DNA from 3 places in the Brevibacillus sp. AG162 genome. Region 1 is predicted to be linked to each of the others. Evidence: riboswitches for the same ligand, from Rfam matches in the RefSeq annotation. Region 1 holds a riboswitch; each other region holds the start of a gene.
The links. A riboswitch is a leader RNA that binds a small molecule or an ion and turns the genes downstream of it on or off. The one in region 1 is predicted to bind cobalamin.
Positions count from the first base shown of each region.

Region 2: it holds a riboswitch for cobalamin, as region 1 does, so the genes downstream of both, cobO (cob(I)yrinic acid a,c-diamide adenosyltransferase) here and FB479_RS05090 (ABC transporter substrate-binding protein) in region 1, are expected to answer to the same signal.
Region 3: it holds a riboswitch for cobalamin, as region 1 does, so the genes downstream of both, FB479_RS20805 (energy-coupling factor ABC transporter permease) here and FB479_RS05090 (ABC transporter substrate-binding protein) in region 1, are expected to answer to the same signal.

Region 1 is NZ_VFNO01000002.1:66,301-76,405, forward strand. It holds gene FB479_RS05085 (FecCD family ABC transporter permease) at 1-165, opposite strand, end outside; gene FB479_RS05090 (ABC transporter substrate-binding protein) at 190-1,209, opposite strand; cobalamin riboswitch at 1,380-1,579, opposite strand; gene FB479_RS05095 (M24 family metallopeptidase) at 1,597-2,688, opposite strand; gene FB479_RS05100 (alpha/beta fold hydrolase) at 2,813-3,583, shown strand; gene FB479_RS05105 (ABC transporter permease) at 3,641-4,546, opposite strand; gene FB479_RS05110 (ABC transporter permease) at 4,563-5,573, opposite strand; gene FB479_RS05115 (ABC transporter substrate-binding protein) at 5,666-7,321, opposite strand; gene FB479_RS05120 (ABC transporter ATP-binding protein) at 7,450-8,421, opposite strand; gene FB479_RS05125 (ABC transporter ATP-binding protein) at 8,440-9,408, opposite strand; gene FB479_RS05130 (YqxA family protein) at 9,714-10,022, opposite strand; gene spoIIP (stage II sporulation protein P) at 10,028-10,105, opposite strand, start outside.
Region 2 is NZ_VFNO01000002.1:863,981-874,085, forward strand. It holds gene cobK (precorrin-6A reductase) at 45-812, opposite strand; gene FB479_RS08925 (sirohydrochlorin chelatase) at 825-1,808, opposite strand; gene cobJ (precorrin-3B C(17)-methyltransferase) at 1,845-3,605, opposite strand; gene cbiB (adenosylcobinamide-phosphate synthase CbiB) at 3,634-4,584, opposite strand; gene FB479_RS08940 (histidine phosphatase family protein) at 4,581-5,213, opposite strand; gene cobS (adenosylcobinamide-GDP ribazoletransferase) at 5,210-5,950, opposite strand; gene cobU (bifunctional adenosylcobinamide kinase/adenosylcobinamide-phosphate guanylyltransferase) at 5,947-6,486, opposite strand; gene cobD (threonine-phosphate decarboxylase CobD) at 6,483-7,598, opposite strand; gene cobO (cob(I)yrinic acid a,c-diamide adenosyltransferase) at 7,595-8,143, opposite strand; gene FB479_RS30445 (hypothetical protein) at 8,171-8,350, opposite strand; cobalamin riboswitch at 8,308-8,523, opposite strand; gene FB479_RS08965 (M15 family metallopeptidase) at 8,707-9,399, shown strand; gene FB479_RS08970 (TerD family protein) at 9,470-10,105, opposite strand, start outside.
Region 3 is NZ_VFNO01000007.1:123,302-133,406, forward strand. It holds gene FB479_RS20785 (Ger(x)C family spore germination protein) at 1-243, opposite strand, end outside; gene FB479_RS20790 (spore germination protein) at 240-1,622, opposite strand; gene FB479_RS20795 (GerAB/ArcD/ProY family transporter) at 1,612-2,712, opposite strand; gene FB479_RS20800 (quinone-dependent dihydroorotate dehydrogenase) at 2,864-3,955, shown strand; cobalamin riboswitch at 4,089-4,282, shown strand; gene FB479_RS20805 (energy-coupling factor ABC transporter permease) at 4,432-5,196, shown strand; gene FB479_RS20810 (energy-coupling factor ABC transporter substrate-binding protein) at 5,193-5,477, shown strand; gene cbiQ (cobalt ECF transporter T component CbiQ) at 5,474-6,271, shown strand; gene FB479_RS20820 (energy-coupling factor ABC transporter ATP-binding protein) at 6,268-7,116, shown strand; gene FB479_RS30565 (hypothetical protein) at 7,171-7,335, shown strand; gene FB479_RS20825 (hypothetical protein) at 7,507-8,001, shown strand; gene FB479_RS20830 (delta-aminolevulinic acid dehydratase) at 8,220-8,774, shown strand; gene FB479_RS20840 (YjcZ family sporulation protein) at 9,093-9,179, shown strand; gene FB479_RS20850 (L,D-transpeptidase family protein) at 9,571-10,105, opposite strand, start outside.

The DNA of each region.
Region 1 (10,105 bases):
CTCAATCCATTGGGTAAACATTGGAATTTTCGATAAGGCGATTTTCCATACTGTTGTCGGCTTAATCTCCACTGAGCCCAAGGTAACTGCGAACGTAATCGAGAGGAAAAGTCCGACCAGTAGAGTAATGATGATATAAGGTAACTTAATCTGTTGCAGTGCCATTCCCTCCCTTAAAAGGGGTGTACTCTATTTGAATTTATCCGGGTAGAGCCCTTCTGCCAAAATTTTTAGCGCAATCGGTGCTCGAACGCCTTCAGAAGCCGCAGACAATGGCAATACCATTAGTCGTTGATTTTTAATCGCCGGGATATCCGCCAGTTCTTTTTTGGTCAAAAGGAAATTGCGTTTTTGCTCAACGGTTCTATCACCGTAGTCTACGATGATAATCACGTCTGGATTGCGACTCACTACTTGTTCCCAGCTGACCTCTGCCCAGCCCTTTTGAATGTCATCAAAAATGTTTTTACCGCCAGCAGTCTTGATTAAGGACGTCATGTAGTTGTTGGCTGCTGTGAATGGCTTATCTTCCCCGTTGTCGTACACGAACACTTTAAGCGGCTCATCCACCTTGCCAATTTGGCTAATCGTTTGATCCATTTCGCTCTTCATTTTATTGATCAAATCATTGGCTTTGTCTTCCACACGGAAAATGCGACCAATATTTGTAATGTCCGCAAATACATCGTCAATTGTCGGGCCAGGCATACTAGAAGAGGCTTGCAAATACGATTTGATGCCAACCTTTTCCAAATCCTGCATCGATCCTACACCCTTTTCGCCGAATCCGCTTTTCCATCCAGCGTACACGAAGTCTGGGTTCGCTGCCAGCAGCACTTCTTTCGTAGGATACTTGTCAGACAGTACCGGAACCTTGTCGTAATCTGCTTTTAACTCTGGAAGGATTTCATCGTCGAGGTAAGCGGTTCCGACCATTTTATCAGCCAGTCCCAGTGCCAGCATGATTTCGGTGACGTGTTGGTTCAAAGTCACGGCACGCTCAGGTGCTGTTGGATAGGTCATTTCGATGCCATTATTGGTTAGTGTTACAGGCTTGCTCTCTGTTGCTGGTGCAGCTGCTTGGTTTGTTTTGGCTGGAGCCTGTGTTGTCGACGTGGAGCCGCATGCCGAAACCAAAAGCATAGCAGCTGTCATGATACCGAAAACTAGTCCTTTCCTTACTGTATGTGATTTGTTTGCCTGAAACATCTATAATCCCCTTTTCTGTATGGAAATGATGGGTTGAACCCAAATCCTCCACAAAAAAAGCACCCCCCATTTCAATCGGGAGGTGCATGACAAACGTAGATATAGCTATAAGCAGGCACAAAGGCACCTTTCATAGACTACTTCCACATCTGCCCCATCCTCGTGGGTCGATTGTATATGATCGCATGGCAGGTCTCCTGGCTTACGAATCAGCACGCCCAGCTACCTTCCCATTTTTTGTCTCGCAAAAAACAGTGGCTATTCGCTAGGCGCTCCTCGTTACAGTGGCGGGACCGCGCCGGTTTCTCACCGGACTTCCCTTTTAAGCTGACAGCATATGCCGTCCAGCACCATTCGATACGTATTCAATTTTTACGATTTTTTTCATTAGTTGATAGAAGTCAGTTTTTTTGGGAACTGCGTGAGTATTTCAACGCCCGTTTCCGTAACCAATACATCGTCTTCAATCCGCACGCCACCTACACCCGGCAGATAGATGCCTGGCTCGATCGTAAAGACCATCCCTGGACGAAGCACTTCTTGGTTCTGGCTGTGAACAGACGGATATTCATGTACATCCATCCCAAGTCCATGCCCAAGACGATGCATGAAGTATTCTCCGTAGCCTTTTGCGGTGATGACATCGCGAGCAGTTTTATCCAAATGCGCAAAGGTCACACCCGGACGAATCTCAGCAATTGCCGCTTCGTTGGCAGCCAATACCGTCTCATAAATTTCTTGTAGCTGGGCACTGATCTCGCCTACAGCAAAGGTGCGGGTAATATCGGATACATATCCATTCGCTGCTACCCCGATATCAAACAAAAGCAAGTCGCCTTCTTGTACCTGGCGCGTTCCTGGTTTCCCGTGTGGCAGTGCCGACTTCTCCCCTGCCAATACCATGGACGTAAACGATGGACCTTCCGCACCCAAGCGCTTCATCTGAAATTCCAGCTCAGCTACGATTTCTGTCTCGGTCATGCCTGTCTTGACTTTTTTCAGGGTCTCCCGCAAGGAATCCTCGACCAACTGAACAGCGTGCTTCAAGCGATCCACTTCATCCGCAGATTTGATCAATCGCATTTCACGCAGCGGCTCTTCCACGTCCACATAGCTCGACGCCAGAACAACTTGTCCAAGTGCTTCATAGCGCTCGACAGTCATATGACTTTTCTCAATGCCGAGCTTCGATAAGTTCGCTGGCAACACTTGCTTGAGAATTTCATACGGGTTTTGGATATCCGTATGTGTATGGATATCTTGAACGAATGAAGCCTCAGCCGCTGCCTCACGATCAAGAGCAGGTACAATTAAGGAAGGTTTGCCCTCAGCAGGAATAACGAGACCCATAAAACGTTCATGCGGGTCTGTAAAAAATCCGGTCAAATAGTAAACGTGCTTGGGAGAGGTAATCAACACCGCGTTCAGCTCTTGCTCTGTCAAAAACGTGTGGAGCTTTGAAATGCGCTCTTGAAACAACTTCTTCACCCTGCTTTCACCAATTATTCTATTGCGAGAATACCACTTCCCCATCAAAAAAAGAAGAGTTCAATTGAAAAATCTACTTCGTATCGGACAAGCTAAAGGTGGGGTGAAAAAGAAAATGGAACAAATACTCGTCCATCAGGATGGAAAGCAGTTTGCTTTTCACATATCGGGAAAAGGCACACCGTTATTGTGTATCCATGCACCATGTATCGGCTCTGTCAATTTTGTTTATCAGCAAACACTCACGGATAAGTATCAGCTTATTATCCCTGATTTGCCTGGACATGGCGACAGTTCCCCGATGGAGAAGCCATATACCATTGGAGAATTGACAGAACGGCTCCATAAGCTGATCCCGTCACTCGGCATTGAGCGTCCTTTTATTTTGGGGTACTCCCAAGGTGCTTCTATTGCTCTTGAATATTGTCTTCGATATCCTGATCATGCACAAGGCGGTATACTCGTGAGTGGTTTTTCCGAAGTGAATGACCTGTATTTACATGGACGATTTTGGATGGCACAGGCATTGTCGATGCTTCGCGGAGTCCCTCTTCTTGCCCGTTCGATTGCTTCCTCTCATGTCACTGACCCAGAAATGCGGGAAAAATGGACGGCGCACGCCTCCAAAACAGATCCGACCAGCCTGAAATACCTTTACGCTGCCGGTCATCGTTATCAATGTACGACGCGTCTGAGTAACATCCAGGTTCCAATTTTACTTGCCTATGGGAAACAAGATCAACGGATGCACCATTATGCGCAGATGCTTACTATGAAATTGCCAAAAGCAAAACTCGAGATGATCCCAAACGTGAAGCATCAAGTCATCTCAAAAGCTGCCCCCACTTTCAATCAGTTGTGCCGTACCTTCATGGAAGAAGGATAAATAAGAAAAGACAGAAGGACGGACACACCCATCCCCTTCTGTCTTTTTGCAATTTGATTAGCTCTTCATCCGCGGGTCGAGTGCATCGCGCAAGCCGTCCCCAATCAAGTTAAAGCCGAGAACTGTCAGCATGATAGAGAGCCCCGGAAAAATAACAGTCCATGGTGCTTTCTGAATGTACTGACGTGAATCAGCGAGCATTTTTCCCCATTCCGGTTCTGGCGCTTGTGCTCCCAGTCCGAGAAAGCCAAGTGCAGCTGCCTCGATAATCGCTGTAGCGATTCCCATCGTCCCGGTCACAATGATTGGTGCGAGGCTGTTCGGCAAAATATGCTGCATGATAATTCGGGAGTTTTTCATCCCGATTGCCCGTGCGGCCATGACGAACTCTTCTTCCTTCAAGCTCAAAACGCGCGCGCGTACCAAGCGACCAAATGTCGGAATGTTAATAATCGCAATCGCAATCAAGGCGTTTTGCAAGGAAGGCCCCAAGATGGCAACAACGGCAATCGCCAGAAGAATGCTTGGAAAGGCAAGCATAATATCAAAGAGACGCGAAATGATCGTATCGATCCATCTGCCATAATATCCTGCCAAAAGACCGAGCAAGGTCCCTGCGAGAACGGAGCCAATAACAGAGAACGTCCCTACCCACAAAGAGATTTGTGCCCCATAAATAACGCGACTAAACACATCGCGTCCATTGTAATCTGTTCCAAACCAATGCTCTTCAGAAGGTGGCTTGTTTTTCATCACGAGTTTGCCTTCGTCGTACGGATACGGAGCAATCCATGGAGCTAGTACCGCCACAACAATGAAAAACAAAATAATCCCGAAGCCCACCAGCGCCAGCTTGTTTTTTCGTAGCGTCCTCCATGCATCCTTCCAAGGAGAGACTACTTCTTCTTGCTTCACTTTTAAAGGTACTACCTGATCTTGTGGTTGTAATTGTGGTTGTGCCATGTCTCTTCGTCCCTCCTTAGCGATATTTGATACGCGGATCAATATAGGCGTACAGAAGGTCGACCAAGAGATTGATCAGGACGAAAATCGTCGCGATCACAAGGATACCGGATTGGATAACCGGATAGTCACGGTTTCCAATGGCGGTCACAATATAACGACCGACACCTGGCCATCCGAAGATCGTCTCTGTCAAAACTGCTCCACCCAGCAGCAACCCTGTTTGCAAACCAATTACCGTCAAGACAGGGATCATCGCATTTTTCAGCGCATGCTTGTACACGACCCAAAACTGTGTCAGCCCTTTTGCACGAGCGGTTCTAACATAGTCTGCACGCATGACTTCCAGCATACTCGAACGAGTGATGCGTGCTATGATCGCCATCGGGATCGTACCTAACGCGATGCCTGGCAGGATCAAATGCTTGATGACTTCCCATAGCTGATCCCAACGACCGGCGATCATCGTATCCAGTATATAAAAGTACGTAATGGCCTCTACGGGATTACGCGAATTGTCACGACCAACTGATGGCAGCCATTTCAGTTCTTGGGCAAACACCCATTGCTCCATCAAACCTAGCCAAAAAATCGGCATGGATACACCAACCAAAGCGATCAACATCGCACAGTAGTCAAACCAGGAGTTTTGCTTCCACGCAGAAAGAATCCCTGCATTTACACCGATAAACACTGCAATCAGCATGCTCACAATTGTAAGTTCAGTCGTCGCCGCCAAATAAGGCATGATTTCATCTGAAATCGGCGCATTCGTTTGCAATGATTCCCCAAGATTTCCGCTCAAAATATTTTTCATATAATCAAAATACTGTATGTACCACGGATTATTCAAACCCAATGCCTCTCGTATGTCTGCAATCGCTTGTGGTGTCGCCTTTTCTCCCAAAATCGTTAAAGCCGGATCACCAGGGATGGCACGAATAATGGAAAAAACGATGATTGACATGCCCACTAAGACAGGAATGAGCATTAAAATTCTTCGAATGCTGTAAGCTAGCAATGCCATCTCCTCGCCTTCCTGCATAAAATAATCGCTAAATAATGAAAGGAGGGTAAGAAGAGGTATGCACTCCTCTTACCCTTTACTTATGAATCAACTTACTTGAAATCTACCTTTTCCAAACTTTCAGACCCTTTTGGGTGCGGGTTGTAGTCTACGATATTCGCTTTTCCTGCCAATGCTGGTGTAGAGTGTGCCAGCGGAACCATTGGCACGTCTTTGAAGATGATCTCCTGTACTTGTTTGTACAGTTTATCGCGCTCTGCTTGGTCTGGAGTGGATTGTGCTTTCATCATCAATTGATGTGCTTCTTCGTTTGCCCAGCGTGTATAGTTGTTGCTGCCGATGCTGTTTTTGTCGAGCAAGACAGCCAAGAAGTTATCAGGGTCGCCATTGTCACCTGTCCAACCAAGCATGAACATTTCTTGCTCACCCAAGCGAGTCTTTTCCAAATACGTTGCCCATTCCATCGTCACGATCTCAGCATCTACCCCGATTTTCTTCAGGTCTTGCTGGATTGCCTCTGCAATCTTCACACCTTCAGGCATGTATGGACGCGGTACTGGCATTGCCCAGAACTTGATTTTGAAACCGTTTGGATGTCCTGCTTCTGCAAGCAATTGTTTTGCTTTATCGAGGTTGAACTCACGATCTTTAATATCGTTGTTATGTCCCCACATGGTCTTTGGCATTGGGTTGACTGCTGGTTCTCCAACGCCATCGAAGAAGGCCGTTACGATTTCAGGTTTGTTAATGGCATAAGCAATGGCTTCACGAACTTTTGGATTGTCGAGTGGCTTCTTCTCTACGTTAAAGCCAATGTAACCAATGTTATTGGTAGGACGGAGGAATAGTTGCAGGTCTTTGTTGTCTTTTACTGCTGGGATATCATCTGTGTTCAGACCATCCATCAAATCGATCTCACCTGATGCCAAAGCAGTCAGACGCGCCGTATTTTCTGGAATGACCTTGAATACCAATTTATCCAATTTCGGGAACCCTTTGTTCCAGTAATCAGGGTTTTTCTCGAGAGTGATGGTGTCGTTGCGCTTCCACTCAACGAATTTGAATGGTCCTGTACCAATTGGGTGCTCATTGAACTTTTTAACATCCTTTTTCAATGCTTCAGGCGAACCGATTGCAAAAGGAGACATCGCCAGGTTAGCAAGGAATGGAGCGAGTGGACGAGTCAGTGTGAATTTTACAGTCGTTGGATCGACTGCTTCCACGGATTTGATAACGTGGGTCGCGTCACCCTTGTAACCACCAAATTGGCTCACGTAGTACTCGAAGCCCTCTGGCGAATGCTGTGGATGGCTCTTGTCGCTCCAGCGCTCAAAGTTGTATTTGACCGCTTCAGCATTGAAATCAGTACCGTCGTGGAACTTAACACCAGATTTCAGTGTCAGCGTATAAACAAGACCATCAGGAGATACTTCCCACTTGTCAGCCAACGATGGAGCGAGCTCTGTTGAGCCATCCGCGAAGCCAATCAATGTATCCATAATGTTCTCTGTTACTTTGAATGTCTCACCATCTGTTTGCGTGATTGGGTCAAGCCCTTTTGTGTCTGCACCGCGACCGATGATTAATTGCTTCGGTCCAGTTTTTGCAGGCTCAGCTGCAGGTGCCGGAGTTTCTGTCTTTGGTTGTTCTGCCGGCGCTTGTGTTGTAGGAGTGCTAGAGCATCCAGCAATCAGCATGGCCAGCGCCACTAGGCTGGTCATGGTTGCGGAGAGAACTCTCTTTTTCATGAAAACATCCCCCTTTTTCCAAATAATGGTCGCATGTTCCTTTTTGGTAGATGGTCGATCAATACCTCCTGCTTTGCATCCCCCCTTTACAAGACTTCCTATTCGGCAGGCAGACTCCCTTTTGTCGATTAGGACTTGTATAAGTGACAAGCAACAAAGTGACCGTCGCCTGTGTCCGCAAATTCTGGTCGCACAGTACGACACTCCTCTGTCACATGGGGACACCTCGTATGGAATGTACAGCCACTTGGAGGTTTTGCAGGGCTCGGCACATCTCCCTGGAGAATAACTCTTTCTCGTACCGCATCAGGGTCTGGCGAAGGTACCGCCGACAGTAGTGCTTTTGTATACGGATGGAGCGGATTGGAATACAGTTGGCTACTCGTCGTCAGCTCGACAATTCTGCCAAGGTACATCACGCCTACCCGATCACTGATGTGACGCACTACACTTAAATCGTGGGCAATGAACAAGTATGTAAGGCCGAATTCGCGCTGCAAATCCTGCATAAGATTGAGCACCTGCGACTGAATGGACACGTCCAGTGCAGATACAGGCTCATCTGCAACGATCAATTTGGGCTTGAGCATCAGTGCTCTCGCAATGCCGATCCGCTGCCTTTGTCCTCCGCTGAATTGATGCGGATAGCGGCTCGCGTGATAGCTGCTCAGACCAACGATCTCCAGCATTTCCTGCACGCGCTTTTTTCGCTCTGCCGAAGAACCCAAACCATGTACAATCAAAGGCTCTTCCAAAATTTTCTCAATATTATGTCTAGGGTTGAGCGAAGCAAACGGGTCCTGAAAGACAATTTGCATGTCACGTCTCATCTTTCTCATTGCATCAGTAGAAAGCGACATGACATTTGTCCCGTCAAAGTTGATTTCACCGGAGGTCGGTTCAATCAGTCGCAGCAAGGAACGTCCCGTCGTAGACTTTCCACAGCCGCTCTCACCTACCAGCCCCAAAGTTTCTCCACTCTTAACGGTAAACGATACATCATCTACCGCCTTTACTACACCTACTTCCCCTCCAAGAACACCGCCTGTGATTGGGTAGTATTTTTTCAAGTTTTTTACGATCAGAAGATCTTCTGCCACCTGCATGCTCCTCTCGGGTTATTCGGTCAGCCAGCAGCGGGAAAGATGATTGTCCCCTACCATTTTTAATTCTGGCATCTCACTGCGGCATCGGTCTGATACTTTATCGCATCTGGGTGCAAAACGGCATCCGACAGTAAGCGAACCCGGGATCGGGACGTTGCCTGGAATCGAATAGAGACGCTCCTGTGATCCTTCCAGCTTCGGCAGCGAATTCAACAAGCCGATCGTATAAGGATGCTTCGGACTTTTTAAGATCGTACGGACATCGCCTTGTTCAATTACGTTGCCCGCGTACATCACCACGACGCGGTGACACATTTCCGCGACGACCCCAAGATCGTGGGTAATGAGGAGAATGGCTGTGTCTGCTTCCCGATTGAGTTGACGCATCAGGTCCAAAATCTGCGCTTGAATCGTCACGTCGAGCGCAGTAGTAGGCTCGTCTGCAATCAAAAGCGCTGGATTGCAAGCCATTGCCATCGCAATCATGACACGCTGCCGCATGCCCCCGGAAAGCTGGTGCGGATATTCATCGACGATCGCTTCCGCTCGAGGAATTCCGACTTTTTTCAACATCTCAATAGCACGTGCTCTTGCGTCCTTTTTGCTCGCCTTCGTATGTAATCGGACTGATTCTCCTATCTGGTCTCCAATCGTAAACACCGGATTTAAAGACGTCATCGGCTCCTGAAAGATCATCGCAATTTCATTCCCGCGGATGTCTCTCATACGCTTTTCGTCGACAGATACGAGGTCCTCCCCCTTGAATTTAATCGAGCCTCCCACGATTCTCCCTGGGGGATTGGGTACTAGCTTCATAACGGAAAGGGAGGTAACGCTCTTTCCGCAGCCGGATTCGCCTACGATACCGACTACTTCTCCTTTTTGTACCGTGATCGTCACGCCATCAACGGCAGGGATTTGGCCGCGGTCCGTGAAAAAGTGCGTTTGCAGGTTTTCGATTTGTAGGACAGGATGTGACACGTGGCTCACCTCTCTCACCGATATATACTTCCAAAATAGACCTGTCAGTAGACATTATGACATTTATTCAATTTTTTCGCAACACAATAAATTCGAACTATTATACCTTTACTGACTAAATAGAATATTCAACTCGTGTTTTAAAATTCATTTTATGATAGCCCTTTCATTGTTGATGTAGCCTCACTTGCACTGTCTACGCATATCGAATGAAGGATCTGTGGTCGCATGCAAAAGACCCGCCTGTACGGGTCTTTTGTCACTGGGGCTTTCTGCACCCCTTCTTTTTGCGCGTAAACCATTTTTCACGGTTCAAAAAAACTCCCTACCCAATCGACAAAACTCTGCGCCCCACTTTTAATGCTTCCCCCCAAAGTCAAACCGATCCGACTGACGTAGTTGACCATTTCCTTCGGGTTGGCAGTCTGAACCTGCTTGCCCATTACCGCGATCTCTACTTGCCCTTGGTCCACTTTTTTGATGGAAAAGGTTTGCGCCTGCCCCTCAGGCACTCCACTCACCTTGGATATTCCACGCTCAGCCGTTTGCAATCCCAAAACTACCCCGACCAGCAAGATGATTAACAGTCCAGTCAGCTTCATCGTCACGTTCATGCCCGTCACCTCTTTGCAGGCTCGTCAGAAACTGTTTTGCCTACTTTTTCAGCTTGCTGATAATAGGCTGCGAAAACATCAGC
Region 2 (10,105 bases), 800 kb from region 1:
ATGTCGAATATGCTTCACGAACCACTTCGTGATCAAAAGACGACTTATTGAACAACCTCTTTGAGTTGTTCTAAAACACTGGTAAAGTCGGAAAACTTCGTTCCATAATCGATCTTCGGACGACCAATGACGATTGTTTCGATGCCCATTTCCAGTGCCGCTTCCACCTTTTCGTCAAAAGCACCTACCTTGCCGCTCTCCTTGGTAATCATCAGCGTGACACCATAATGATCGTAGAGTGCTTTGTTCAGCTCCTTGGAAAAAGGACCTTGCATCGCGACGATGTTTTTTTGCTCGACACCGAGCTCTTCGCATTTCTGCATATTGTCAAGACGCGGCAGCATGCGTGCTACTACCGTCGTGTCTGGCAAGCCCAACAGCCGATCCGTGAACGTTTTCAGCGTCTTGCTGCCTGTCGTCAACATGATGACACCACGCTTTTCTGCCGCCAGCTCAGCCGCCTGGACGTAGTCTTCTACCACAATCAGCTTCTCGCTGCCCGGTGAGGAGAGGCTCTCCCGCTCGTAGCGAATGTAGGGGACTCCTGCGCCCTGTGCTCCTGCCATGGCGTTTTTGGAGGCTTCCTCTGCGAAGGGATGACTCGCGTCGACCACGCATTGTACGGCTCTCTCTTGGATCAGCTGCTGAATATCTTCGGCGGTCAGGCGTCCGACCTGGACAGGCACGCCCGCCTCCTCCATACTTTTCGCAGCATTGTCAGTGACGACCGTCGTCAACAGTTCGTAGCCCTTGTCCTTGATTTGCAAAGCCAACTCGCGCGCGTCGCTTGTTCCAGCCAGTACCAGAATCATGCTGTCTCCCTCCTACTTGGTAACGTGGTCGTGCTTGTGATCATGCTTGTGGTCATGATCGTGGTCATGGTCGTGACTATGGTCGTGATGATGGTCGTGGTCATGGTCGTGGTCATGGTCGTGATGATGATGGTGGTGACCATGGTGGTGATGATGTCCATGCTCGTCATCGTGGTGGTGATGGTGATGGTCGATGTGCTCCATCGCTGCCAGTCTGTACTGACAGGTATCACAGTTCAGCTTCACTTCACCGTGCAACGCTTCTACGACACGATCCTTAAGCACTTCTTTCAACAACGGATGGAAGCCAAAATACTCGGCCATTTCGAACTGGGCTTCCGGATATTGCTCACGGAACTTCTCCAGCTGGTCGCTCATCCGTTTGATCAACACACCCGTGAACAGGAAGTACGGCAAGAGAATAATGCGCTTCGCCCCAAGCTTCAGACAACGCTCAACGCCCTCGTCGTACAATGGATACGTCACACCCATAAAGGCAGTCTCTACCCACTTGGCTTTGTAGCGCTCCCAGAACAGTCGGGACATTTTGTAAATATCGCTATTGGCATCTGCATCGCTGCTGCCGCGTCCGATTACGAGTACAGCCAGGTCATCATGGTCTTCCCCGGAGGCAAAGCCTGCCTCTTCCATGCGTGCGGTCAGGATATTGATGACTTCGTCGTGAATGCCGATCGGGCGTCCGTAGATGAACTGAACGTGTGGGTGCAGCTCCTTCGCCTCGTCGATGGCAGCTGGAATATGAATTTTGGCATGTCCGGCAGAGAACAGGATGATTGGAATCACCGCCACGCGGGTTGCACCCCGTGCCACGCACGTATTCAAGCCTTGCAGCATGTCAGGACGAGCGAACTCCAGAAAGCACGTCTCGATAATCGGTACATCCAAGTCCGGTGTAAGCGTCGCTACAAACTGGCGAATCTCTTCATTGCCTTCCGGGTCCTTGCTTCCATGACCTACAAATAATACTGCGTCCATTTTATGTCCCCCTCGTTTATATTTGGTGTTCTTGCATTAATCTCCGCATGCAGCGTTCTCAATTTCAGCTTTTGCTGGCTCGTACCATGCGAAGCCCTCCAGCTCACCTACTCGTTGGAAAAATTTGTGGAACCGCTCGTTTGGAAACGCGTCTTTTTTGAATCGGTTCACGATTCGCTCCACGAGTGGAACAATCTCTTCTTTTTCGATGCCTTCTGCTACCGGAATGCCGGAGTGTGCATTGCGTCCCACCGTTTTTGCTCCCAGGAATAAATCGAATTTTCCTTTGCGGAATACGATCCCGATATCCTCTTGAACCGCGCCATAGCAAGCCATCCCGCAGCCGTTGAAGCCGATCTTCAGCTCCTTCGGCATTTCTTTTCCACCCAGCTTTTGGTGCAGCTCGTCAGCATAAGGAATGCTGTCTTTTTTCTCGCCGTCGCAGAAATCACACGCTTTTACCTGCAAAACGTCTCCGATCGGGCTGAGAATCAATCCAAGTTCTCGCAAGCGGCTAGTAATGCTCTCAGGGTTGGCAGTTGGCACGCGCAAAATCATTTGGTGGTGTGGGGTGTATTCGATCTCGCCTTTTTCGCCAGCAACTTCGGCAATCGCCATCATTTGCTGCGGGGTGATTTTTTTGTTGGCAACACCCGGACTTACCGCGCATTCGAAAATCATCTCTGGTGTAAAGGTAGATACTGGACGATGGACCTGCCCTGCAGCTGGCTTGGTCTCAATGCCTTTCGCCGCATTGATAGCCGTCAACGCCTCCATGGCCCATGCGAAAGGAGCTTTTGGTGCCGCGTCTTCTGTTACAGGCGGCGCTTCCAATACTACCGTGGTTGTTGCTGCACGATTTACTGGTTCTGCAGCAGTTTCTTTGTCCTCGGTAACGGCGATTGGTCTTTCTGCTTTCGGTGTTGCTGGTGTTGCCGGAGCTGACGCAAGGCTGCTTTCCTCGGATGCCTCCAGCGACCAAGGCTCGTTTTCTACACGCAGACGCTGATGCGGCTTCAGTGGCTGCTCATCGGCAGACAGCGTGTATTTGCGCTGGTAGCCGCGCGGTGTAATCATTTTGCCGTCGTATACAAACGTCGATGTATTTCCGATAATCACGGTGGTCAACATGCCGATATCATGCTCCAGCATTTGCGCCAAGGTCGTCACGACAACCGTTTCGCGTTCGCGATAAGCACTTTTCACGATACCGACCGGCGTATCTGGTGAGCGGTACTGCAACAGGATGCGTTGCGCTTCGACGATCTGGCGAGTACGTCTTCCGCTGCGCGGGTTGTACAACGCGATAACAAAGTCAGCCATCCCTGCTGCGTCAATCCGTTTGGCAATCAGTTCCCACGGCGTCAAGTGGTCGCTCAGACTGATCGTGCATGCGTCGTGCATGATAGGCGCACCGAGGATTGCCCCACAGGAATTGATCGCCGAGATGCCCGGTACGATTTCGATGGGCACGCCGGTGGCTTCTGTCCAGCCTTTTTCCACCAACACCTCATATACGAGACCTGCCATCCCGTAAACCCCTGAGTCTCCACTGGAAATGACCGCTACCTTTTTGCCTTCCTCTTCCGCTTGACGAACGGCTTCCCGTGCACGCGTCACTTCTTCCGTCATCCCTGTGCTGACGATTTGCTGATTCGTCAAAAGTCCGCGGATCAAATCTACGTAAGTGGAATAGCCGATAATGACATCGGACTCCTGCAGGGCTTCCCGCGCCCGCTTGGTGATGTGCTCAAAACTTCCTGGACCAAACCCGATCACAAACAACTTGCCGCTCATAAGGCCCCTCCCCTTTTCGCTTACCTGTTTATAATAAAATCGATATCATCACGCTAACGAGCAAACATAAGAGCGAAACGAGATACATCAAACGAATCGTCGCGACAATATCACTTGCCTGCAATGGTCGCTTCGCATCTCCCATTTTCGCCCGATTCGACGCAACACCTTGGTAATAATTCAGTCCCCCGAGCTGCACGCCTAATGCGCCAGCGACTCCGGCTTCCGGCAAACCGCTGTTTGGACTCGGATGCAAATGCGCATCTCTTCTGATCATTGCCCAGCACTGCTTCCAATCCAATCGCTGCAGCCAGCTTGCGCCAACGAGCAACAAAGCTGTCAAACGGGCCGGTATGTAATTCAGTACATCGTCAAAGCGGGCAGATGCCCAGCCGAGATTCCTATACTGCTCGTTTTTATAGCCAACCATGGAATCGAGGGTGTTGGCGGCCCTGTACGCCATTGCCAATGGCGCTCCCCCAATCGCTGCGTAAATCAGTGGAGAGACGATCGCATCTACGATGTTTTCCGCCACTGTTTCTACTGCTCCCCGACATACTTCCGGTTCATCTAACCGCTCTGTATCGCGTCCGACTACCATGGACAAGGAGCGTCTTGCCGCTTCCATATCTCCAGCAACGAGATGACGGGCAATCTCCATCCCGGCATCAGCCAAGCCTTTTGTCGCAATCGTCGTGGAAATCAACCAGGCACCCAAGATCCAGGCAAGCACCGGATGGATGAACGTCACTCCCCACAAAAGCAGCCAAACAACAGCGTAGCTGCCGCAAACGATCACGAGCGGGAACAGGACTCCTGCCAGCTTCAAATGAGACTCCTCTTTGACGAGAGAACGTATGACCTGCTCCAATCGTGTAATCCACCAGCCCATGATGATCACTGGATGCGGCAGGCTCCGGGGGTCTCCCACCACCCGATCAATCAAGTAGGCCGCGCATAATATCCATACTTCTGTCATGTTGTCCCTCTCTTACTCTTCAGGGGTTGTCGCATCCAACTCTGCCCTTCCGCATCCAAGCATTCCGCTACTAGAGCCTCCCCATGCTTAATGCCATCGACCTGCCAATATCGGTCAGGATTGTTTTCGAGCCACGCAGCCTGGAACCAGCGGATCACGCCGCCATGTGTGACGATGACGATTGTATCGGATGCCTCCTCCTCGCCTGCTCTCTCCAACAAGGAATGTAGCCAACGATCCACGCGCATTCCCAGCTCTTCCAGACTCTCCCCTTGTGGCGGTCGATTTCGAAAAGGATCATCGTACCACCTCGTTGCTCGCACAAGGTCCGTCTGCATCAGCTCATCGTAGGTCATCAGCTCCCAATCACCAAAAGACAGCTCTCGCAAGGCTGGCTCCGGAATAACCGATCGCCCCCAAGCAGCTGCGAGCGGTTCGGCCGTCTGGATGCATCTGAGCAGATCGCTTGCGTAGATTGCAGCAGGTTGCCCGATGAGTACAGGTAATTCCTTTGCCAACTCACTCGCATGCAGATACCCATGTTCATTTAATGGAACGTCGCTATGCCCCAAATATCGATGCTCACGATTGCTGTCTGTCTCCCCGTGACGTATCCAAACTAGCTTCATAGCCACCAGCTCCCGACCAACACCAGCAGAACGACCGCTTCACTGCTTTCGATAACAGCCCCGTAGCAGTCTCCATTTAAGCCGCCCAGTTTTTTTGCAACCGAGCGTGAAAACAACAGAGCGAACAACAGTGACAGGAAAATAGCTGTCATGACCTGCAAGCCCCCAAAATACCATCCTGCGGCAAACACGATGATGTAGCTCACGATGATAGAGGAAACGGAAAGTCCAGCACTGATGCCTTTTCCGATCCCTTTGTCCGCCGTAAGATACGGCCAGAGCTTGATCGACAAAAGCACATGTGTCCGTGCTGCCACTGGTGCTACGATCAAAAAGCTGCTCCATCCCGGTTGTGCGAGCTCTGCGACTGCACCCGCCTTGATCAGCAACAGCATAATCGCAGCAAGAACGCCCATCGCACCTACACGGCTGTCCTTCATAATCGCAAGGATTTGCTCTCTCGGTCTGCTGCTGCCAAGACCGTCCGCGAGGTCCATCCACCCATCCATATGAAGACCACCGGTCACGTAGACCCATGCGACCAGCGTCAAAATAGCGGCGATCCATGGACTAAACAACACCAGTCCTGCCTGATGCACACCCCATAGCAATAAACCGATGACCAAACCAACTGCGGGATACCAGTTGACGCTTTTTCTCCACGCCTCCTCTGAAGGACGAAGCCATGGAACCGGAATACGCGTAAAAAACGAGATCGCGTGTAAAAATGCATTCATCCTTTGATCCTCCACGGTATCCCTGACAAAACCGCGTAGACGGCGTCCGCCTGTCGCGCACTTCTCTGATTGACATCGCCCAGCACATCCGCGAACCATCTGCCTAAACGACTCAAGGCTACACCGCCCAATCCGACCTCGCTTGTGACGGCAATGACTTTTTGCGGGGAATTCTGCACGAGGGACAGCCATGCCTCTGCTTCCTGGAAAAGGGCTTGCGTGTGTGATGCACTTCTCCATTCCGACTCATCCACGCTCATCAACCGATTACTCACCCAGGTAGACAGACAATCGATCAACACTACATCATACTGCTCACTGAATGCGTGGTAATCGGTTAATCGCTCTCCTACCTCCACACAGCCCCATTCCAGCGGACGACGTGCCTGATGCAGCTCGATTCTCTGCTTCATTTCATCATCCCAGGCCTTGCCTGTCGCCACGTACAGGACTCGATTGCTCAACGTTATCGCAAGCTCTTCTGCGTAGCGGCTTTTTCCTGAGCGGACACCGCCTGTTACCAGCACCAAGCTCATCGCTGTTCACTTCCTTCCGCATGGACCTCGCGGAGCGCTGCCAGAAGTTGTTCATTTTCCTCACGTCCACGCACGGCGATTCTCACATCATGTGCCGTCAAACCGGGATACATAGCACAGTTGCGGATCAGAACCCCTTTTTTGCCGAGCCGTGCCTGCAATTGTTCTGCTGGCAATCCTTCTGGCGAGCGCAGCAGCAAAAAGTTTGCCTCCCCTGGCCATACCCGCCATCCCAACTCACCGCTGATGCAATCGGTCAAATACGCACGTTCTGCTTTTATGAGCCTGCGCGTCTGTTCCTCGTATGCCTGCTCCTGCAAGCACAGCTCTCCAGCCAAAAGGGCCAGTGCATTCACGCTCCAGCTCACTTGCTTCTTGCGCATCCTCGCAATGACATCTGGGTGCGCAATCGCATAACCAAGGCGCAATCCCGGGATCGCGTACATTTTCGTCATCGAACGCATCAAAATCACACGGGGAGAGCGCTCCAGCTGCGTCGCCAATGTATACTGCCGCTCTTCGTCCACAAAATCGAGAAAAGCCTCATCCACAATGAGCCACGTATTGGTCTCTTTCGTCCATTCCGCCATTTGGCGCAGCTCATCCGGTTGATACAGGATTCCTGTCGGATTGTTTGGCGACCCGACAAAGACGAGATCAGACTGCGTAAAAAGAGCGTGCAGCTCTTCAGGATCGGGCTTGTACCCGTTCGCTTCCTTCCCGAAGCAGCCAATGACACGAGCGCCATACTGCTCGGAAAGTTGCGCGTATTCCGAAAAGCAAGGATACACCACTCCAACTGTTTGCGGCGAAAGACCGAGAATGGCCAGTGCCATTGCCTCCGCTGCACCATTGGCAGGCAACAACCATTCCTCCGGCACTAGCAGTCGTTTCGCCAGTACACGACGAAACACACGATGCCCAGGGTCTGGGTAATGCGCTACAGCAGCGAGCGAAGTCAGCAGCATCTCACGGACGCTTGCTGGCATTCCCAGCGGATTAATATTGGCACTGTAATCCAGAAACTGCCCGGGCTCTCGACCAAAGCGTTGCGCTGCTGTCAGCAAGTCTCCACCATGACCGTACGTCTCTATTACACCTGCGCTTGTCAAAACTCTACCCCCAGCACAGCTGGAATCCCTTCATCGTAGTAATGCTTGATTGGCTTCATCTCTGTCACCAAATCTGCGATGTCCAAAATCTCCTGCTTTGCTGCCCGTCCCGTAATCACGAGGTGAATATGGCTTGGCCTGTTTTGAATCGCTTTCAACACATCAGTCAATGGCAGCACATCGTCAATCGGAAAGCGGTCAATCGCCAATGCATTATTCAGCTCATCCAGAATGACGACATCGTACGCTCCGGAAGAGAGCTTTTCGCTCGCAAACGCCCAAGCTTCTTTCAATGCCAGACGATGCTCCTCCGGTGTCTTCGTCCATGTGAAGCCGACACCCTTTTGCACAATTTCGATGCCCAATTTATCAAAAATAATCTTTTCTCCGTACGTACGCTCCGGCGACTTGATGAATTGAACCATCAGCACCTTTTTCCCGCGCCCTGTCGCCCGCACAGCCAACCCGACGGCTGCCGTCGTTTTTCCTTTGCCGTCTCCTGTGTAAACGAGGGTCAAGCCCCGCTTCTTATCGTTTTTCTCCATCGTGACCACCTCAAAAAGTGATGTATTTTACTCCGCTGTTTCCTCCAAATACTTTCCGAAGCCAATAAAAAAGCGCTCTGTTTCCCCAGAACGTAAGGAAAAACAAAGCGCGGATAGCTGAAAAGCCACAATCCTCACCTCTTCCTTTGACCCGAAGGAAATCAGTGTAAACATAAAAACAGGCAGGTCTCCTGGCTCGAGGATCATCGCTCTTCTTCTCCTTCCCGCTCCCGGATGGGCAGTGGATGGCATGATGCCTTGAAGAACAGCTACTCTCTTACAGTGGCGGGACCGCGTTGGCTTTTCACCAAACTTCCCTTTTAACCTTGCTCCTGCGAATCGGTTTCGCAAAAACAAGGACCTGTTTCTCTTCCATATGTAAATGTCATTCGTTTCGTTGACAAGCACTTGCTTTAATAATAGCAAAAGCTACCGAGGATTCAAGCAAAAGCTGCCGATTCGTCGCAGGTGTCTATTGGCAGAAAATTTAAGATAATGACCGTTTACTTACTTGACGTTTTTCGTTACCCTATTGGCAAAACACTCGAAAGTGGTGTGCAGTCATGCTATTTCCGCCAATTCCAAAAATAACAGACATGGTCCTGCCCAGCCCACTCCCCATCAAGGAATGCGGCGAACCGATGATCCCACTCTCTTCCCTTTCTGCCCAAATCACGGTCTATCCAGCCTACTACCACGAGGGCTATGCCGGAACACAGCCAGAAGCTTTTTTGCGAGAAGGGGCAGCACGCAAGCTCGCCATGGCAGCCGCGCAACTGCCTGTTGGCTACAAGCTCGTCGTGTTGGACGGCTGGCGCTCGTTCGAAGTACAAGCCTCGTTGTATGAACGTTTTCGTGAAGCCTTGCTTTTACAAGGCTGGCAGGAAGGACCCGCTCTCACGGAAGAATTGAGCAAATTCGTCGCTTATCCAACAACAGACCTCTCCAAACCGTCCCCTCACCTATCCGGTGGCGCAGTCGATCTGACTATCGCAGGACCTGATGGATGGCTGGAGATGGGGACAGCCTTCGATGATTTCAGTGAAAGGGCTTCGACTCGCCATTATGAAGAACTCGTACAGCCTACACAAAAAGACATCGAGATTCGAGACAATCGCCGACTGCTCTATCATTTGATGAGCGATGCCGGATTCGTCAACTATCCGAAAGAATGGTGGCATTTCGAATACGGAACGCGCACCTGGGGACAAAAAACGCAGCAAGAGCCCATCTATGGCGGGGTTTTGTCGATGTAAGAAATAAGATTCAAGAAAAAGACCGTCAGCGCATACTGCCTGACGGTCTTGCTTATTCCTTATAAATCAATCACTGCATAAAATCCGCCATGATGATCTCCGTATCAAACGGCGTAATTCCCTCTTCCAAGGAAAATACCGTATCTGCCTCTTCAGCTTGATCAGTCAGGGTCCCTCTCGCCTGTGCATGAAGCATGAACAACTCATGCAGGGTAGGCTTCACCAACGAGGTGAGCGCTCTTCCCATCAGCTCCACCCCTCCGGCATTGGACTCCACATTGTTGGCAAAACGCGGATCGGAATTCAGGGCGATATCCGTCCAAATCACTTTTCTCTCCACGAGATCCAGAATGACCGGGATACAAATCCGCGTGTTTGCGGCGAGATCAATCTTGTCCTGTACCGTCTGCGGCTCGAAAATTTCTCCTGTCTGTGGCGCCGAACGAATCATCCAGCCTGCGTAGCATTCAGGCAAATCGCAATAAGGCTGACTCGTAAACGAATACAGGTTCATGACGACATATCGACCGCCATAGCGGATGACAGATTCCATGTCGATGTCGATGAATTCGCACGCGCCTTTGGGCGCCTCCACAATATCCCCGCTGTGGCACGCTTGATACTTGTCGGAACGCAGATTGGTATAGGATATATGCTCCATGTATCTCCAGTCTTCGTTATAGAGCACGGCAGACAAATCGATATC
Region 3 (10,105 bases), on a different contig from region 1:
AAGTGTTTCCCCTTTTCCGATCGAAATGGTCGCAGGTGGAGACTGAATCGTAGTGGATGACTCCTGCTTTGCGACCGTAGACAGATCAGTGGACTGTGCGTATAAAACATACTGATTGTTGACGAAATCAATGCCTATCGCAGATAAATAGCGAAGGTCCTGAATCGATTTCTGGTCCCAGCAGCCGCCAAGAAGAGTTGATGCCAACAGCAGCAAAGCAATAGCAATGCGCATACCCTTCATTTGTTATCGCCACCCTTAGCAAATCTCGTCCGAAGAAAACTGGTCATAGACTTGAACATGACAATGAACAGTGTGGACACAGAGTTGGAAGAACCCATTAAAATATATGATCTGCCAAATGAGGTCAGGGTGGACAAATAGTACACAATGGCAATCATTGCGAGGACAAAGCCGTACATGCCGATGGTCGCAGAAAGGAAAAAAACGGCAAAACGAGCCACGGTAACGGCTCCGCTTAATGCCTGATTGACCAGTGTGAAGGAGGCGACGACGGTAAGGGAGCCGATAAACAGCATCGAGGGCGATGTCAGCCCAGCACGAATGGAAGCATCGCCGATAATCAGTGCGCCGACCAGTGCCAGTGTTTGCCCGACGTTTTTGGGCAGACGGGCACCTGCCTCGCGAAGAAACTCAAAAATAAACAGGATGATAAATAGCTCCATCGGCGCGGAAAACGGCAGCCCTTTTCTGCCTTGTGTAACGGTAGCGAGTAATTGAAAAGGAAATTGCTCTACATTATAGGCGGTCAGCGCAATCCAGAAGCCAGGCAGAAAGATCGCGATCCAAAATCCCCCCAGGCGCAGCATGCGTTCCAGCCATACATAGGTAACAGGATATTGATCGTCTTCAGGAGATTTGATCAGTTCCAGCAAGGTTACAGGTGCCACGATGCCCAAGGGCGAACCGTCTACCAACACGATGACCTTGCCTTGCAGCAGCATGTAAATCGCAAAATCAGGACGTCCCGTATAATCAACCAATGGAAACAGCGAACGAGTGTTGTCGCTCAGCATTTTTTCCAGAATGGCGCTGTTCACAATTTTTTTTGATGCACATTTGTGTAGCCTCTCGCGCATCATCTCTACCAGATCTACAGATACCCCGTCTGTTATATACAGCATTCCGACTCTTGTTCGCGAGCGCGTTCCGAGAATAAAAGGCTCATAGGCCAGGGTAATCGTTCGCATACGCTTGCGAATAAGAGCCACGTTCGTGGAAAGATCCTCGACGAAGCCGTCCCGGGGACCTTTGATCGAAATCTCTGTATTGGCTTCTTCCGTGCTGCGTTCTGGCCGATTGGCGATGTCCCAGGCAAACGGAGGAGTGTCACCAATGAAAATCAGCAAATCTCCAGCAAAAAGTCGCTCAATCCACAGCTCTGGATTCGTGAAGAGAGGGGTGAGGGGCAGGGAGCGCAAATCACCCTCAGCCAGGAAACGCTCAAGCTGTGGCAATGCCGTATCTTGTAAGTGACGAACGTCTGCAAGTCCTTCGCAATAAAGCATCAACACAGGCTGGTCTTCAGATGTGACCGTACGCATAAAAACGACGTCCGCACAATGCGCGAATTTTGCTCGCAGTTCCTCTTCAAGGGTCATGGCCAATTCCCTCCTGTTTGGATGGTTTGCGCAGGGAAATCAGGATGAGTGCGAGTGAGACAATGATCATAATGACGAAGTAAAGCGGATAGTATACGTGCGTCAGGAAGGAAACAAACTGCATGTCACTATACGGGAGGCTGGTAAAGGCGATCATGCTCCCCCCGAGAAACAGGATCGTGTATTTGCGTTGTTTTCTGGTACGGATCGTGAGTAATTCTCCCAGGAGCAGCAAGCAGATGGTAATTCGAATAAAAGCGCCAGAGAGCCACTGGAAAATCGAGAAGAACTCCATATTTTCGATGTCTTTTCCGATGGTGAGGAGCCGCCATTGTTCAAATGCAGGAAAACGTTGACGCGCAGACTCGACAGGTCCGAATTCTGCAATCGCCCCCGTCAACGGACTGAGTGTCAACAGAAGCGTAATGCCGAGCATAACGAAATAGTGTACGAGGCGGAGTGGCTTGCGTACGTGATGCTGTAGCAATAGCAGCAGAAACAGCTCGGTAATACCGCCGCCAACGTAGAGTATCCCAAGCAGCAGAGGACGAATACCGTTCTGGAAAAGCGGCAGTAAAAGACTATAATCCTTTTTGGGAATATTGCCAAAAGCGACGAAAAATCCGAGCAACACGACGATAGGCAGAAGGATTCCTGCTGTGATTCCTATAGAAGTCATTCCCCCGATAGCTGCGAGCACACATAATCCCATCAAGGCGAATGCGGTCACCCACTCGGGTGTTCGAGGCAGGTAGTTGACCGTAGTCCATGTCTGGGTATCGATTAGATTGGTTAACGCCATCAGGTACAGGCAGATCATGATCGGAGCGAGCAAGAGATGGCTGACAATATTTCCTGTTCGCTGCTGAAGCCATTCAGACAATGCTTGTTGCTTTATTCTTCGATTGATCACAAACAAAAGATACACCCACAAGGAAAAAGGAATACCTGCAAGCAACACGCTTAACCAAGCATCTCTGCCTGCTTTGCTCAATAAGAGGGGGATGACGGTTACGTGGTTCGTAATGCCGATCGTCAGCATCATCACCATAATGGCTTGACCAATCCCGATTTTTCCGTCCACTTTCATGAAAGACTTGTCCCCCTGTGCGTGGTGGTGCTGTTAGGATTTGCCTTCTTGCTTGGAAATATGTATCAGGTATAAAGGTTACATCCTCCCGAGAAAGTATGGTATTCTACTATGAGGTAAAAAGGTAGAAACGGAGTAAGGAGTGCAGCCGATGTATCAGCTCATAAGAAAATATCTGTTCCAGCAAGATGCGGAAGAGATTCATGAAAAGACAATTGGTGCCTTAAGGCTGGTGGAGGATTCTGCTCCAGGCAAAAGCATCCTGAAGATGATCTATCAGGTAAAAGACCAGCGGTTGGAGAATAAGCTATGGGGAATGACGTTTCCGAATCCAGTCGGACTTGCAGCCGGCTTTGATAAAAATGCAGAAGTCTATCATGCATTGGGTGCCCTTGGTTTTGGGTTTGTGGAAATTGGGACGTTGACGCCGCAGGGACAGCCAGGCAATCCGAAGCCGCGTTTGTTCCGATTGCCGGAACATCAGGCTGTCATTAACCGGATGGGCTTCAACAATCACGGTGCGTATCTGGCTTCCCAGCATTTGGTCGATTACGCATACTCAGATGTTCCGATTGGGATTAACATTGGGAAAAACAAAGTAACGCCGAATGAAGAAGCGGCCATCGACTATAGCAAATGTATGGACATGCTCTATGCATACGGTCACTATTTCGTCATTAACATCAGTTCTCCGAATACCCCGAATCTGCGTGACTTGCAGGAAACAGAGAGCTTGCGTCATTTGGTGCGTGCAGTAAGGGAAAAGGCAACTGAAATGGAAGCGCGTTCCATCAAGAAAAAACCGATTCTGCTGAAGGTAGCGCCAGACATGTCGGATGAGCACATGCGCGATGTTGTTCACGCTGCTGTAGAAGAAGGAATTGCCGGAATTATCGCTACCAATACGACACTGTCACGCGAGGCGGTTTCCGGACATCGATTTGCCGAGGAAGCAGGAGGCTTGAGCGGAAGACCTCTTACGGAGCGTTCCACTGCTTGGGTGAAGGAGATTTATCAAGAAGTAGGAGACAAGGTGCCAATTATTGGTGTTGGCGGCATTTATAGCGGTGAAGACGCCTACGCGAAAATCCGAGCAGGAGCCAGTCTCGTTCAGGTGTATACGGGGATGATTTATCAGGGCCCAGGTATCGCCAAGCAAATCAACAAAAAACTGCTCAAGCTCATGCAACGCGATGGTTTTAAACATATTAGTGAAGTAATTGGCGTAGACGCAAAAGAATAGATAGAACAAGTACGCATAGATCGATGGCTCCGTTTGTAGTGGGGCATCGGTTTATGCGTTTTTGCTTATATTCTTCCGATTTATGTAGTGATTCGGTATAATGATGTGGGACAAACATGAATTGTCTGTCAATTGCATATTGTCGGCGTTAGGTGCCTTTATGTGACGCATAAAGGGTAACAGGGAATCGGGTGAAAGTCCCGAGCGGTCCCGCCACTGTAACCAGGGAGCTCTCTTTGATAAGGATACCACTCATTTTCGTATGGGGAAGGACAAAGAGCGCATGGATCTGGAAGCCAGGAGACCTACCTAGTAGCCACACCCACAAAACCTTCGCGGAAAGGAGCGGTGAATACGAGGCAATGAGGCTGTATAATCAGTCTGTTGTTTTGTGTGCACATCTCGTCCATTGATGGATGGGATTTTTTTGTTTGTTAGGAAAAGAACGAACGAAAGCCAGTTAAGGAGGAATGAACATGAATCGATCTCGTCTCGTAACTACTTGTCTGATGATCGCGGGCTTTGTCCTGTATTTTCTGCTCAATGAACCAGAGACAGGACACGCGATGCACATCATGGAAGGGTATTTGCCATTATCCTGGGCCTTGTTTTGGTGGGCTGTCTTCTTGCCATTTTTTATTCTTGGGATTCGTTCGATTAACAAGATTGTAAAAGAACATCCCGAAATGAAGCTCCTTATTGGTGTTGCAGGAGCGTTTGCCTTTGTTTTATCTGCACTGAAAATCCCTTCGGTTACAGGCAGCAGCTCTCACCCGACTGGAACGGGCCTTGGCGCCATTATGTTTGGACCTTTTGCGATGTCTGTGTTAGGGAGCATGGTGCTCTTGTTTCAAGCCTTACTTTTAGCACATGGAGGTTTGACTACGCTAGGGGCAAATGCTGTATCCATGGCAGTAGTAGGACCACTTGTGGCATACGGAATCTATCAGATGATCATGAAAGTGGGCGGAAGCCAGCGTCTGGCTGTTTTTGCAGCGGCTGCCTTGGCTGATCTTGCTACCTATGTGGTGACTTCGATTCAACTGGCACTCGCATTTCCAGCTGAATCTGGTGGAGTGTTGGCCTCGTTTGCCAAATTCGCAGGAATTTTTGCATTCACGCAAGTACCGCTCGCAATCAGTGAAGGTCTGTTGACCGTTCTTGTTTGGAACTGGTTGTTATCTTACAACGCAAAAGAGCTTACACAGCTTCGTTTGCTCAAACGGGAGGAATCGCTGTGAAAAAAGGATGGAACTGGCTTTTACTCTTGGGGGTAATCGTACTGGCGATTGTCCCGCTGTTGCTGGTGCAGGATTCGGAATTTGGCGGCGCAGACGGCGTGGCAGAGGAAGCGATCAAGGAGATCGCTCCGAGCTACGAACCGTGGTTCCAGCCGCTGATAGAACCGCCAGGGGGAGAGACGGAGAGTCTATTGTTTGCGGTGCAGGCGGCGTTGGGAGCGGGAGTGATCGGCTACGCCGTGGGCTTGTACAAAGGTCGGTTGGATAAGCGGAAAAAATGAACGGGCTGCAGCTTGATTCTCTCTCTTATCAAAACAGGCTGAAATGTCTGCCGCCAGCTCATAAGCTATTGCTGGCGAGTGCATTGTTACTGCTCGTCTTGGTGGGACATGTATGGATGCAGATGGCCGTTGTTGTCTGGATGACGGTATGGGTAGTGGTGTATGCCCAGATTCCTGTCCGTATCTATTGTGCCTTTATGATGGTGTCGCTCTCGTTTTTTGCGGCGGGGCTCCCTGCCCTAATGGTAGAAGGGGCGAGAGCAGGTGAAGTGCAGGTCCAGGTCGCAACAGCATGGGAAGTGGGATCGTATGTGCTCTATGTGCCGATGTCCTCCTTCAGTAAAGTTTGGATCTTATTTTGGCGTACCATGGCAAGCTTATCCTGCTTTGCCTTCCTTTTGTTTACCGTGCCGTTTGCCGAAATCCTGCAGGTGCTTCGCCGACTTCGTATGCCTGTCCTTGTGACTGACTTATTAATGATCATGTATCGGTTTATTTTTGTGTTAGTAACGATTTCTCACCAGCTCTGGATTGCTCAGCGTTCGCGCGGAGGTCATCGCGGCTTCCGCGCGACGCTTCGGGATGCGGGGATTCTCGTTGCGCAATTGTTTGTCAGAGCAATGCGCAAATACGAAGCCCTGCACAAAGGAATGGCGGCTAGAGGCTTCGGGGAGAGCATGCAGGTGCTCTCGTTTCATACCCATGCTCGCTCGCGCCGTTATGAGTGGGAGTCAATCGCAGGCTGTATGCTGCTGGTGCTGCTTGAGTGGTGGACAGGAGGTTGGCGGTTATGACATCAAGGTTGTTGGAGTTTATTGATTTGCAGTACACGTATCCGGGGGGGCGGGGACCCGTTCTGTCTGGGCTGTCCTTATGGATTCCAGAAGGGAAAAAATGTGTCCTTTTGGGACGGAATGGCTGTGGGAAGTCGACCTTGTTCTTGCATGGAAACGGGATCATCGAGCCACAGCAGGGACAGGTGCTGTGGAAGGGGAAACCGCTTGTCTACAAACGCGCTGCACTGCAAGAATTGACACAAAAGGTAGGCTTGGTCTTTCAAGATCCCGAGCATCAGCTGATCGCAAGCACGGTCGCGGAAGATATCTCCTACGGTTTATGCAATCAGAAGCTGCCTGTAGACGTAATCCGGGCAAAGGTAGAAAAGGTGCTGGATGCATTCGGGTTGAGAGAGCTGGCAGAAGCTCCGATACATCATTTGAGCCTGGGACAAAAACGGCGTCTGGCACTCGCGGGGGTTATGGTCATGGAGCCTGAGCTTTTGCTGTTGGACGAGCCTACTGCATATCTGGATCGCTATCAGACAAAAAATTTGCTGCGGGAGCTCGATGCCATTCACCAGCAAGGAACGACGGTTTTGATGGCGACACACGATATGGATATTGCGTTTGAATGGGCGGAGTGGATTTGCATCATGGATGAAGGCAGGCTTGTTTTCGCGGGAGATCCGCAGGAGGCATTGGAAAACAGAGTGATGCTCGAGAGTCTTCATCTGGGCATGCCGTTGCTTGTCGATGTGTGGGAGGCACTGCCTGAGCAGTGGAAGCGCGAACTGGGCGGAAATATTCCGCGTTCGGTCGAGGAGCTGCGCAAAAGGCTCAGTGTTCAGCGGGTATGGTGAATGGAGCGGGCGCTTTCGGGTAAGCTAACCCCAAAAAGCCATGGAGGTACGCGTATGCAACATGACTCTGTCTCGAGTTCATCTGTCCCGAATCATCAGGAAAAAGGAATCTCTCGTGATGTAAAGGATGAACTGATGTATCAAGTATTGGAGAAAGAGATGACCACCGCCGAACAGGAAAAGAAGATAAAGGATGATTACCTAAAAGGAAAGGCGTAAATTTGCGCCAAAGAGCCCTTCTCGCCACATAAAAGGCGTGAAGGGCTTTTTTCATGGAATGATTCTCGCTGAAAAGTTAAGAAGATTTGTGCGGATTTTGTAGGGATATGTCCATTCATCACGAATAACGTAAAGAAGGCACTTACTTACAATGGGAGAAGTGATGAGGTTGTGATTTCAACTTTGAATAAGACGCTATGCGTTCAGCAACTCGTAGAAAAATTAAGAGACAAGCAGCTCCTTCATATACCGATCGCTGATCTTCGAGAATCCAATAAAGCGTTGTATGAATACGTCAATCAGCTCAATGATTCAATTGCGATCATTCCGACTACGATAAATTCTGTCATTACAGGCGTCATCCGCTTCCAAGAAGGGTATTTTATTACCTTGGGCATGCTCATCTGGAAAGACGCCAACAAAAAAGGGGCGTTCAAAGAAGGGACGTTTCTTTTCTACAAGCATGACGCTCATGATTCCATTGAGGATTGCGTCCATATTACCAACTCCATCGAAAATCACAATCTGATGGAAAGCTTGTTCTTTGCGTGCTGCGAGAGCAAAGATGGCGATTCCGTGCTTTCCTATTCGCATATCGAACATGCCATTACTTACGGAGAGCTGTATCGTGACATGAAGACCAAAATCAAAAAAGGGTTTGCGTAATCGCTGCAAAACGAGAGGCGGAAAAGCTTTACTTTCCAGATATTGAGTGATATACTGCTTGAAATTTTAAAAATTTCCAATGGAAGAGGAGTTTACCTATTCATGATGACCAAGAAGTAACGTCTTGCCATTCACCAGATGGCCCGACCCCCTCCATGTAAATGGTTTTGTTTACCCACAAATAAAAACCGCTTACAACAAAATGGAGGAATATCACGATGAGTAAACCTGAAATGAATGTAGCCTTAGTAATCGGTCCGGATACGGATCTGGATAGCCACGCAATCCGAAATACACTCGAGTATTTTGGAGCTCGAGTCTTTACGTACTGGATTGGTCGACCAAGCGATTTGATCGATGTATTGAATGGCAGCGACCTATACCCAAATACCGACATGATTGTTCTGAATTTCCATGGCGATGAGGGAAGCCTCATTATGCCAGAGCTGGGTGAGGACGTTTACGAGGAAGGAGAACCAAAGGGTGATTTTGGTCCTGACGAGGTTAGACGTTTTGCCAAGCTGGATGGAAAAATCGTGGTAGGTAACGGATGCTCGCTTGGTTATCCCGAATTAGCGAAGGCCTTTCTCGACAGAGGTTGCCATACGTATATCGGGCCAGATGATTACCCGGACGGAAATTCTGCGCTGATGTTCGCACTGCGCTTTTTCTACGAGGTAATTCAAAACAAGAAAAGCGTGGAAGAAGCTTTTCGAATCGCAAAAGCAACTGATGAAGAAACCGAGATGTATCAGCTTTATGTAAAAGAGTAAATGCAACGCAAAGGGAGCCTTGTACTAGGCTCTTTTTGCGTTTTTATGCACGAGAAGTCGTAGGCGTACGATTCGTCTTTGTCGAGAATTGTCATAGTGGTTTTCGCCATGGAAGTAAAAAAATAGTAGGCGGGGAAGGAGAACTGCTTGCTGAGGTTGGGAAAGAGGGAGAGGAAGGATACACGATCGTCTACATGTACGAGGGAGAAGGGACGATTGGGGCAAATGCTTGCTCCTTTTTGCTTAATAGGTCATCGTACAGGCAAAACATCTGCGAAACGCATACAGTAGTGTTGTCTAAGGAAAGGGGGAGGCATAATGAGTATCTTTAATGGCTTTGATGACTTTGCTCTGATCCTGGTCTTGTTCGTTTTGCTTGTCATTGTTGGATGTTCTTGGGATTAGGAAATATGTGTAGCAAAAGAGTAATGCAAAGGGACATACAATCCCTTTGCATTATTCATTTATGAAACGAGGTGAGAGTAAAAGGTGGCTAGACAAATGAATGGCTTTAGCCCTGAATTTGCAGATTGGCTCAAGTCGAATAAGGTCTCGATCAGAAAGCTGCATAAAAATCCCGATTCCCTTGGGCGGTATTATCAAGAGTGGACCAAGACGAGCCGTCGGGCGAGAAGAGAGTCTCGTTCGCCAAGGGTTTCTAATCTAAACCTTGATATAGATACCCTTTTAAATGGTGTACGCATAGCAAACGAGGTATTCAGAACTTTCCAAGGATCGAATGGGATTGGAAATATGTTTAGAAGGTTCATGTAGGAATTACGAAGCTTGTCGGGAGTTATTCCAGCAATCCCAGCTCTTCGTAAACCTTGCTGGACACGACACCGTTTGGCCTTAATTTTCGATCGCGCTGAAATTTCTTAAGAGCAGCAGTTGTAGAGGAACGAAACTTACCATCACAGACCCCGTGAAAATAACCAGCGCTCTTCAATCGAGACTGGATGAGCTGTACATCTCCACCAACGTCGCCTTCCGCTAAATTCCTAGGATCATGGCCTGGGTCCCCCAATAAATGCCCATAGATCGTTACTTTTGTTCCGAGTGGAGTTATCTTGAATAATTCGATTACGTCATTGTTTCTCATACGAATACAACCGTGGCTTAAATGCTGGCCGATTGAATGAGGCTTGTTTGTGCCGTGGATGCCATAAATTCCCCATGGGACGTTTAACCCCAGCCATCTCGGACCGAATGAGGGTCCCCAATCTTTTCCTTTTGCTACGACTTTATATTCGCCAACAGGTGTAGGTGTTGAAGGATTACCAACTGCAACCGCATAGGTTTTCAATACTTTCCCATGCTTCCGGATGATC